Regions from separate parts of the Paenibacillus sp. FSL K6-1230 genome, predicted to be linked through region 1. Evidence: riboswitches for the same ligand, from Rfam matches in the RefSeq annotation. Region 1 holds a riboswitch; each other region holds the start of a gene.
The links. Region 1 has a riboswitch for cobalamin ahead of MKX74_RS05935 (ABC transporter substrate-binding protein). Riboswitches for the same ligand answer to the same signal wherever they lie in the genome.
Positions count from the first base shown of each region.

Region 2: it holds a riboswitch for cobalamin, as region 1 does, so the genes downstream of both, nikB (nickel ABC transporter permease) here and MKX74_RS05935 (ABC transporter substrate-binding protein) in region 1, are expected to answer to the same signal.
Region 3: it holds a riboswitch for cobalamin, as region 1 does, so the genes downstream of both, MKX74_RS17385 ((2Fe-2S) ferredoxin domain-containing protein) here and MKX74_RS05935 (ABC transporter substrate-binding protein) in region 1, are expected to answer to the same signal.

Region 1 is NZ_JBBOCK010000001.1:1,356,105-1,359,381, reverse strand. Features, by position in the region: gene MKX74_RS05940 (FecCD family ABC transporter permease) at 1-979, opposite strand, end outside; gene MKX74_RS05935 (ABC transporter substrate-binding protein) at 976-1,965, opposite strand; cobalamin riboswitch at 2,119-2,319, opposite strand; gene MKX74_RS05930 (histidine phosphatase family protein) at 2,423-3,097, opposite strand; gene cbiB (adenosylcobinamide-phosphate synthase CbiB) at 3,255-3,277, opposite strand, start outside.
Region 2 is NZ_JBBOCK010000001.1:1,057,178-1,060,454, forward strand. Features, by position in the region: gene MKX74_RS04570 (glycoside hydrolase family 13 protein) at 1-973, opposite strand, end outside; cobalamin riboswitch at 1,330-1,520, shown strand; gene nikB (nickel ABC transporter permease) at 1,769-2,707, shown strand; gene nikC (nickel transporter permease) at 2,708-3,277, shown strand, end outside.
Region 3 is NZ_JBBOCK010000001.1:3,936,511-3,939,787, reverse strand. Features, by position in the region: gene MKX74_RS17390 (ABC transporter ATP-binding protein) at 1-888, shown strand, start outside; cobalamin riboswitch at 1,109-1,304, shown strand; gene MKX74_RS17385 ((2Fe-2S) ferredoxin domain-containing protein) at 1,529-1,906, shown strand; gene MKX74_RS17380 (NAD(P)H-dependent oxidoreductase) at 2,109-2,696, opposite strand; gene MKX74_RS17375 (MarR family winged helix-turn-helix transcriptional regulator) at 2,948-3,277, opposite strand, start outside.

The DNA of each region.
Region 1 (3,277 bases):
CAAAGGCAGTCACCACGCCCAAAGGAATCTCCACAGGAGCCAGTAACGAGCGGGCTGCCGTATCTGCCCAGACCATAAAGATCGCACCACCCAAGGCGGAAAGGGGAATAATGAGACGATAATCAGGACCTGTAATGAGTCGGATCATATGTGGAACGACGAGACCCACGAACCCGATCACGCCACAAATGGAAACGGCAGCAGCCGTTAATAACGTAGCTACGATCAGGACCCACAGCTTCGTGCGGTCTACCTTCACACCTACATGAGCGGCCTGACGCTCCCCGAGAGCCAGAATGTTCAGCACCCGAGCGCGATTCCACAGAAACAGGATGCCGACTAGCACATAGGGGAGTAGCAGGAATACATAAGGCCAGCCCTTCAGACTGAGACTTCCCATGGTCCAGAATAGAATCTCATTGACCGTCTCCTTGGACATAGCTGTTAGAAATGATACAACCGCACCCAGAAAGGACTGCATGACCACCCCGGACAAGATCAGGCTATTCGTGGGAATCCGCCTACCTTCCCGAGCCAGCGTAATGACGGCCCATAGGGTCGTAACTCCTGTAACAAAAGCGATCATCGGCAATGTCCATAGACCGAAGAAGGCATACTGCAATCCCCAATAAATCAGTACCGCTGCCCCAACAGCCGCCCCCGAGGACACCCCTAGGGTAAAAGGGTCCGCCAGCGGATTGCGTAGCACTCCCTGAAAAGCGGCTCCTGCCAGCGACAAGGCTGCACCAGCTAGCATACCCAGCAATACGCGGGGCAAGCGCACCTGCACAATAATCTGCTCAGCGGAAGCCTCCCAATAAGGCGTAATACTTTCCTTCAGCCAGGGAAGCTGATGCCCCAGAATGCCTGCAATATGAGAGATGGGTAGATGCACTGAGCCAATCCCCAGGCAGACGAGCAACGTCAAAAGGAGCAGCGCGCCACCAAGCGCTCCATAGCCTGCTAGTGAACGGATCATTTGAAGATTTCAGGATAGATTGCTTTGGCAACCTCCTTGAGTCCTTCCGTGACACGCGGGCCTGGACGGCTGATCAGATTATCCTCCAGTCCGAATACGCGGTTGTTGCGGATCGCATTAATCTTCGACCAACCCTGTCTCCCCTTGATGATCTGCTCCAGCGTCTCTCCAGTCTTCGAATCCACTACATTACTGCCGTATAGAATAACATCTGGATTCGCAGCAATCACCTTCTCTTCACTGATCGGATTCCAGCCCGTCATGTCTGATGCTATATTCATACCGCCAGCCAGCGTAATCATTTCATCCATGAATTCGCCCTTACCGACCGTCCAGCCTGGCGAGAACTCGACATACACCTTCAGCCGCTGGTCTTCTCCGATATTTTTGACGCCTTCCTTCACCGCAGCAATATCCGCCTTCATTTGATCCGTCACGGCTTGAGCTGCTACCTGACGATCTGCAATCTGTCCATAGAGCGTAATATTAGCCATCACATCGTCGAAGGTCTTGGGATCTGTCTTGAAAATCTGGATGCCAAGCGATCTTAGCTTGTTGGTAGCTTCTTCGCTTAATGAGATACCCGCAAATACTATATCCGGTTGAGCGGCAATGATAGATTCTTCATTCGGCTTTGTAATGCCACCCATTTTGGGCTTGTCCAGCGCTGCCTGCGGGTAATCATCGTAATCTGACACCCCAACGATCTCTTCATCCAGTCCAATAGCAAAGAGTGCCTCCGTCTCCGCCGGGGAGACAGATACGATTCGCTCCGGTGCTTTCTCGAAGGTGAATTCATGCCCTGTCGCATCCTTGACAGTAAGCGGATATTCCGTAGGACCGGCCTCCACCGCCTGTTGCTGCTCCTGCTCTGCACCTTGCTGCGTCGTCCCCTGATTCGCTCCGTTGCCACATGCTGCAAGCCCCAGTACGAGTAGTAAGGACAGCAGCCCCGTCATCCATATCTTCATTGTTCTCGTCATTATGATCTCTCTCCTGTCTTCTTTAATAAAATGGAAAACAAAAAACCGGACCTCTCACGAGGACCGGGTCGTTATAGTGTTCATTCCAGTGTATACGGCATGATCCTGCTGTATGGAACATCACTAAATACACGCCGTCCTTTCCTCGAAGGATCGTGGTACCAAGCAGAGTAGGCAGGTCTCCTGACTTGCTGGGTGCAGCATCCCGGCAGCCTTCCCGTCATCTTCCGCTGACAGTGGCATATTGCCGACATCCCCTAGCATACAGTGGCGGGACCGTGCCGGAATTGCACCGGCTTCCCTTTTCACAGCCTGCACTACATCTGCCACAGGCTGACCTAATCCGCTGAGATTATTGTAACATGGACAGCTTCCCTTGCACTTACTTAGTGATTATAGGCCAAATAAGATAGGCTTACAACCGCCAGCTACTGGTACAAGTGAACAAAAAACAACTTCCTTATTCCAGCTCTACAGGTCCAAGGTAGCTTCCGATGATGCCATCTGCTGTAAACGTAAGCTCTAGTCGGACAACCCCTCCCGGCTCCACCTGTACATCCCAGAAGTCTAACCCGGCAACGGTCATGGCAGCCAACTGACGAATAACTCCGCCATGGGTAACAGCCAGAACGGACAAAGGAGTCAAAGATGGCAAAGTGACTAAGAGAGTCGAGCCCTGCATATCCATCTGATCCACAGATGGGACCTGACCGCACAACAGCCGCAATGTATCCACAAAAGAGAGCATCCGGGCTTCCATGCTACTCCAGCTCTCACCCTGTGGTGGCGTGAATCGACGTGGATCATCAATCCAGGCTCGATATAGCGGGATCTCCTTAAGCGTAGCATAGGTCTCTCCCTCCCACGCGCCGAAATGCAGCTCACGCAGCCTTTCATCACGAATCGTCTTGGGCAGCAGCGCTGGAGCAGCACACTCCAGCGTCTCCAGACATCGCCGGAGATCACTGCTGTAGATACGGTCAAAGCTCTGCGCGGAGAGCCAACAGCCCAATGAACGAAGCGAATCATGTGCTTCTGCCAATAGCGGCTCGTCCGTGTGTCCTAGATAGCGTTTCTCCCGGTTCCACTGTGTAGCTCCGTGGCGAACCAGCGTTAGCTCCACTTTGTCGCGCATCGCTCGATCTCCTTTCCCATCCAAGGTGAATGGTGTAATATCCACATTCAATGATCTTGATTCATGGACCTCATAATCCGACACTGCTGAACGAAATGGATAACAAACCTCCAGATCAGCCTTTATTCATAAGTTATCCTGAGCTACACTAATTGACTTATGCGATGAGAAGCCAGATGA
Region 2 (3,277 bases), 300 kb from region 1:
CATCCAGTCTCCAGCCGTCGATACCGATCTCCTGCACCCAGTAACGTGCCACCTCAAGGAGATACGCCTTGACCTCAGGATGTTCGGTGTTCAGCTTGGGCATGATGGGCTCGAAGGCGAAAGTCTCGTAGGTAGGAATGCCATCCTCGATCCGTAGTGGCCATTCCCGAACGTGGAACCAGTCCGCATACCGCGAAGCCTCCCCGTGCTTCATCACGTCCTTGAAGAAAGGAAAATCGAGGCCGGAATGATTGAAGACGGCATCAAGAATAACCCGGATACCCCGCGCGTGGCAGGCGTCTACCAACTCCTTCAGCTTCTCGTTCGTGCCGAAATGGGGATCTATCGCCAGGTAGTCGGCGGTGTTGTATTTATGGTTGGTGCTGGCTTCGAACAGCGGGGTGAAATAAATGGCATTTACGCCTAGTCGATTCAGATGGTCCAGGTGATCCAGTACCCCCTGCAGATCCCCGCCAAAAAAATTGACTGGCGTAGGCTCGCCTCCCCATGGCTCTACGTTTTTGGGGCTGATTGTGGGATCGCCATTAGCGAAACGCTCCGGGAAGATCTGATAGAAGACTGCATCCTTCACCCAGGCTGGCGCTTCGAACATATCCGCCGAATGCAGGAAGGGGAAATCGAAAAATTCAAGTGGATGCTCCGGCAAGTTCGTCTCGAATCCCCGCTCGGTCATCCAGAGACGTTCGCCGTCTTTCTCCAACTCGAAGCCGTATCGTAATCTGCGGTATGGAGGCTGCACCTCCACCTGCCAATAATCGAACAGAGCATCGCTGGCGAACCTGCGCATCGGAAGAGTGCGAGCTGTGTGCTCCCAGGCGTATTTATCCCCGATGATGGCGGATACTTGCTCCATGTCGTTGTGACCTGTTCGCAGACGGATATGGAGGGTGTTGCGGTCATAGGCATACGACCAGTTCAAACGTGCACGGTGATAGATGGCTTCAAGTAGCATTGGACATTCACTCCTTGGATGGGATAATGGTGGTATTTCGGCCATGAACGCAAAAAAGGTACAACCTCCAATGTTGACGAGGTTGTACCTTTCGGCAGCATAGCCTTTAAATTATGTCATTATTATACAGTTGAACAGGTGAAATGTGAACCCTTCCGACCACATTTTTTACCAGGAGCATCAAGTGGATGTGGGAGCGCTTCATTTTGAGTTGAACGAGATGCTGAGAAAGTGGAAGAAAACAGAAAAACTTTGCTCATTCCGCCCATGCGCTTTATACTAGGAAAAGATAGATTGGGTTCTAAGACGCTGTGCTACGATAATGCTATTACGATATAGTGGTGGATTGGTATACCAACTGCATACATGGAACGGGTGCTCCATCCATAAGGATGGCTGCTTAAAAGGGAAGTCCGGTGCAATACCGGCGCGGTCCCGCCACTGTAACAGAGGAGTCGCAGCAAATGCCACTGGGTGATCCCCGGGAAGGTAGCTGTATGGACGATGATTCTGGAGCCAGGAGACCTGCCCGTTCAACAACACAGCAATGCCTACGGAAGATAGGAAGGTGTTACAGGAGTCCGATTTTCACCGAAAATCTGTCTATTTGGAGCGACTTTTTTCCGTTTTTTACACGGGAGAGGTCGCTCTTTTTGCTATGTGCGTAGCCTGCTCCATGAGGATGAAAGTATGCATCCTACTTCGTAATACAGTATTTCAGACCGGCAGCAATGCAGAACTGCAGAACTGCTTATTTCAGCTGCTTATTCATATCAGGAGAGGACGGCGAAAGGCGTGAGCCGATATATTGTACAAAGATTGCTCCAACTGGTCGGCGTGCTGCTGGGGATTTCCTTCCTGACCTTCTTGCTTACTTATCTGTCGCCGGGCGATCCTGCAAGGCTGATGTTGATGTCTACGGGAGTCACCCCTTCGGAGGAACTAGTCGCACAGGTGCGGACAGAGCTGGGGCTGGATCAGCCTTTTCTTGCCCGCTATGGCTACTGGGTCCTGCGGGCGCTGACTGGTGATTTTGGCATGTCCTATACATACGGACGTCCAGTGACGGAAGTTCTGCTGTCCAGAATGCCTGCTACGTTAGAGCTGGCTGGTGCTGCTCTACTACTGGTGGTGCTGATTTCATTTCCGCTTGGGATGACAGCCGCGATGCAGCCTAACCGTGCCAAGGACTATCTCATTCGGGTCTTTTCTTTTGCAGGACTGTCGATGCCTAGCTTCTGGCTGGGACTACTTCTCATGCTGCTCTTTGCAGTCAAGCTGCAGATTCTCCCGGTCGTGGGCAGGACAGGTGTCCGCAGTCTGATCCTCCCGGCCTGTACGCTGGCCGTACCGTTGATAGCGCAATATAGCAGACAGATACGTACAGTGCTGCTGGAGGAGATGTCTCAGGATTATGTAACTGGGGCCAGAGCCCGTGGGATACAGGAGAGGACAGTCATGCTGCGGTATGTTCTGCCGAATGCGTTGCTTCCGATCATGACGCTGCTTGGGATGTCCACGGGTGCTTTACTGGGCGGCGCTGCGATTATTGAGAGTGTATTTGTATGGCCGGGTGTGGGGCAATTGGCACTGGAAGCGATTATTGCACGCGATTACCCCTTGATTCAAGGCTATGTGGTCTGGATGGCTGTCATGTACGTGGCGATTAATCTGTTCGTAGATATCTGGGCACATGTAAGAGATCCGCGCCTCAGACTTGGGGAGGATGTCTAGATGAGCATGTTGACACAACGGCTAATACGGCTATGGATGCAGCATCGACTATTCTCTGTCTGGTTAGGCGTGGCTGGTCTATGGCTGCTACTCGCCATCCTCGCGCCTTTACTGGCACCACATGATCCCTATGCCACGGATTTCACGAGGGTGCTGCAGCCGCCAGACAAGCAATACCCCTTTGGAACGGATCAACTCGGACGCTGTTTGTTGTCTCGGGTGCTGTATGGGGCAAGGACCTCACTACTTATGACCTTTGTGTTAGTTACAGTGGTAGCTGCAATCGGGATGACGGTAGGTATCCTGGCAGGTTATGCAGGCAAATGGCTGGATACGGTGCTTATGCGACTTGCGGACACGCTTATGGCCTTTCCGGGCATTATCTTCGCCATTGCCGTTGCGGGAATGCTTGGTCCAGGTCTGCTTCATACCGTAGTGGCACTGTCTGTCGTGTGGTGGGCCAAGTATGCCCGTATGGTGCGAAGTATGGTGCTTCAGCACAAGCAAAAGGAGTACGTTACGGCGGCTGCACTCGGTGGAGCATGCCCCGCCCGAATTCTGCTGAGATAT
Region 3 (3,277 bases), 2.6 Mb from region 1:
ATGAAGACCGAGTATGATGAGCGACAGACCGAACGGGAAGAGCATCATGACAGTCATCATGATCGGGACCGTGTGATCCAGCATGCGAGTAGGCCATCCCATGCTCTAGCGCAGACTAGAGAACAGGTCCAGTTGACCAGCACTAGTAAGCTAAAGGGTGATGTCGTCTTCAGCAAGGTGTGCTTCAGCTATAGTGCAGACAATCCTATACTGACGGATGTATCCTTTGAGGCGCAGGCAGGGCAGAAGATTGCTCTTGTGGGACCTACGGGCGCTGGGAAGACTACGATCGTCAATCTGCTGACACGCTTCTATGATATCGACAGCGGAAGTATTCGTATTGATGATATACCGATTGAGGAAATGGACAAAAATAGCCTCCGCAGACAACTGGGCATGGTGCTGCAGGACGCGCATGTCTTCTCGGGCTCCATCCGGGAAAACATCCGCTTTGGACGACTGAATGCGAGCGATGATGAGGTGGTACAGGCGGCACGTCTGGCGAATGCTGATGCTTTTATCTCACGTCTGCCTGATGGCTATGATACGGATCTGGGGGTAGCTGGAGGTAATCTGAGCCAAGGGCAACGTCAATTATTAACGATTGCCAGAGCGATTCTGGCCGATCCTGCCATTCTGATTCTGGATGAAGCGACGAGTAGCGTGGATACGCGTACCGAAATGTATATTCAGGATGCTATGAAGACATTGATGGAAGGCCGAACGAGCTTCGTCATTGCCCACCGTTTGAGTACCATTCAGGATGCGGATCTGATTCTGGTTATGAAGGATGGCCGAATTGCCGAGCAGGGTACGCATCAAGAGCTGCTTGAGCGTAAGGGGTTCTATGCATCGTTGTACACAAGTCAATTTACGAACGTCAGCTAATGCGTATGATTTATGTCAGAAGCGGTAGCTTTGAACTCTTAGTCTAAATGGGGCTCGTCAAGGCTGGAATCATTCTATATAATGAGGAGAAGTGTCAATACCATTAGCTGTTAGCTATACAGCGACTGTGCCATCTTGATTGCAGAATAAGCTCATGGCCAGTCTGTACAGATTCAGCTTACGTAAGATTTGTGGAATGTTGGCATAGCTTGTATAGCTAGAACATATTTAGAATTCAGGTGCCTTTGTGATCTCACAAAGGGTAACAGGGAATAGGGTGAGAATCCCTAGCGGTCCCGCCGCTGTAACCGGGGAGCACAACTCCAAGACAAGTCACTCTGCCAATTGGCCGGGGAAGACAGGAGACTGTGTATAGATCCGGGAGCCAGAAGACCTACCTGAAGTCGATAGCAGCACCCCCTTCGAGGAAAGGAACGGTGTACATAGCATCTCGTAGCTAGTGTGGGAAAGCCCCGCTATGCCAGATGCCGGAGGAAGGATTGCCTAATGCTGAGGCTCCTGTTGTGGTAGCTCAGTATTGGCAGGCTTATTTCCGTATGTACACACCCCTGATCCGATAAGGATGCAGGGGTGTTGTTGTGTGTTGAGGGGAATCAATTGGACAGGAGTGAATGGGCAAATGGAACAGGTGACAACGAAACGAAGAGTATTAGGACAAGTGATGGTCTGCAACGGCTGCTGCTGCGGACGAACGGAGAAGGGCAAGCCAGGTATTCCCATGGATCGGCTGAAGAGTAGATGGAAGGAAGAGAAGCTGCTGAAATCCGTACAGCTCACGATTACCGGCTGTCTTGGCCCGTGTGACATTGCGAATGTCGTGTCCATCCAGACACCGGAAGGCCCGATCTGGCTTGGACGGATAGAAGAAGAGGCGGACTATGATGCTCTAATCGACTGGGCGGTTGCCTCCAGAGACGAGGAACGCTTGCAGGCTCTGCCTGAGCGACTACTCAAGTACAGATTCGAGCGCTTCAGTGCCGAGGCTGTTGCCAAGTAGAGGGGAAGCCTTGCCATGTTTCTGTAAGAAGATAAAGGGCCAGAGTCATATCACATATGATACAGTGATTGACCTCTGAGCCCTGTTTTTTCTTTATATTGTTTCCTTGTTCATGAATTGTAGCTGTTAGTGCAACTGATCAAGCTCTGCTAATGCTGAATAGTGCAGTCTGAGGAGATTGCTTCTTCATGAGCTGCTCGACTTATTGAGGGAACAGTGTGCTGATACGGTTTTTGATCTGGCTCAAAATATCAGCATAGGCTTCCTCGCTCAGGCTACCAATTCCACCAAAGAGAAGGTGGTCCACGGATTCAATACCGACAAAATCAAAAATACCAGTCGTGGACGTAATCTTCAGACCATCCGTCATGCCAATGGAGTCGTATACCTCCTTCGGTGTTCCGTGCGTATTAATGATAAGGCCTTGTTTACCCTTGAGCAGCTTGGCAATGCCTGCCTCTTCATAAGCATATGCGTAGCCGTAGGCAAATACCCGATCTACATATCCCTTCAGAATGGCTGGGAGCCCTGTCCACCAGATCGGATAAATGAAGGTCACGATGTCTGCTGCCGTGATGTAGTCTTGCTCGGTCTTAATATCCTCAGGTGTCTGTCCTGCTCTCATCGCGGCTGTGTCTGCAGAAGTCAGTACAGGCTCAAAATTCAGTTCATACAGGTCACGAACGATGACCTCATGCCCGTTACTCTCCAGGGCCTGAACTGTAGTGTTCAGAATGGCTCGGTTAAAGCTGTCAGTGTGCGGGTGTGCAAATACGATTACATGTTTCATCTAGATTCCTCCATTAAATTGAATATAGGTACTATATTATATGAGCATTTTGCATAGCTATCCAACATGGCGACTCTGCCTTGAAATGGGCCAATGCCTTCAATCCTGAAGTGCTTGTTTGCAACTTCTGTTGCGCAATGATCGTTCAACCTCATTTCGACGAATGGCCTGTGGCGCGTGCATTATGCCGCATGATAATCATTAATTGCATAGACATCAATGTATTTCGTTAAAAAAAGACAGCGCACATCTTATGTCGATAAACGCTGCAAAATATCGCCTAGCCATACTTCCAGTTGCTCCTGCTCGGCCGGGCTTAGACTGCCATAAATGGCTTGATTCAAGGTGTCTGAAATGTCTCGAAATACAGGCTCCAGTTCTCTTCCCTTATCCGTCAGATGAATTAACGTTACACGACTATCCTGATGGCTCTTGATTCGCTGAACGTAGCCGAACTTTTGTAGCTTATCTACCAGGACTGTCACAGTTGGTTGGGTACGGTGAATCCTGTCAGCCAGTGTCTTGATGGACAATCCATCCTCTTGGTAGAGATGAAGCAGGATATCTCCATGAGAGGGGAC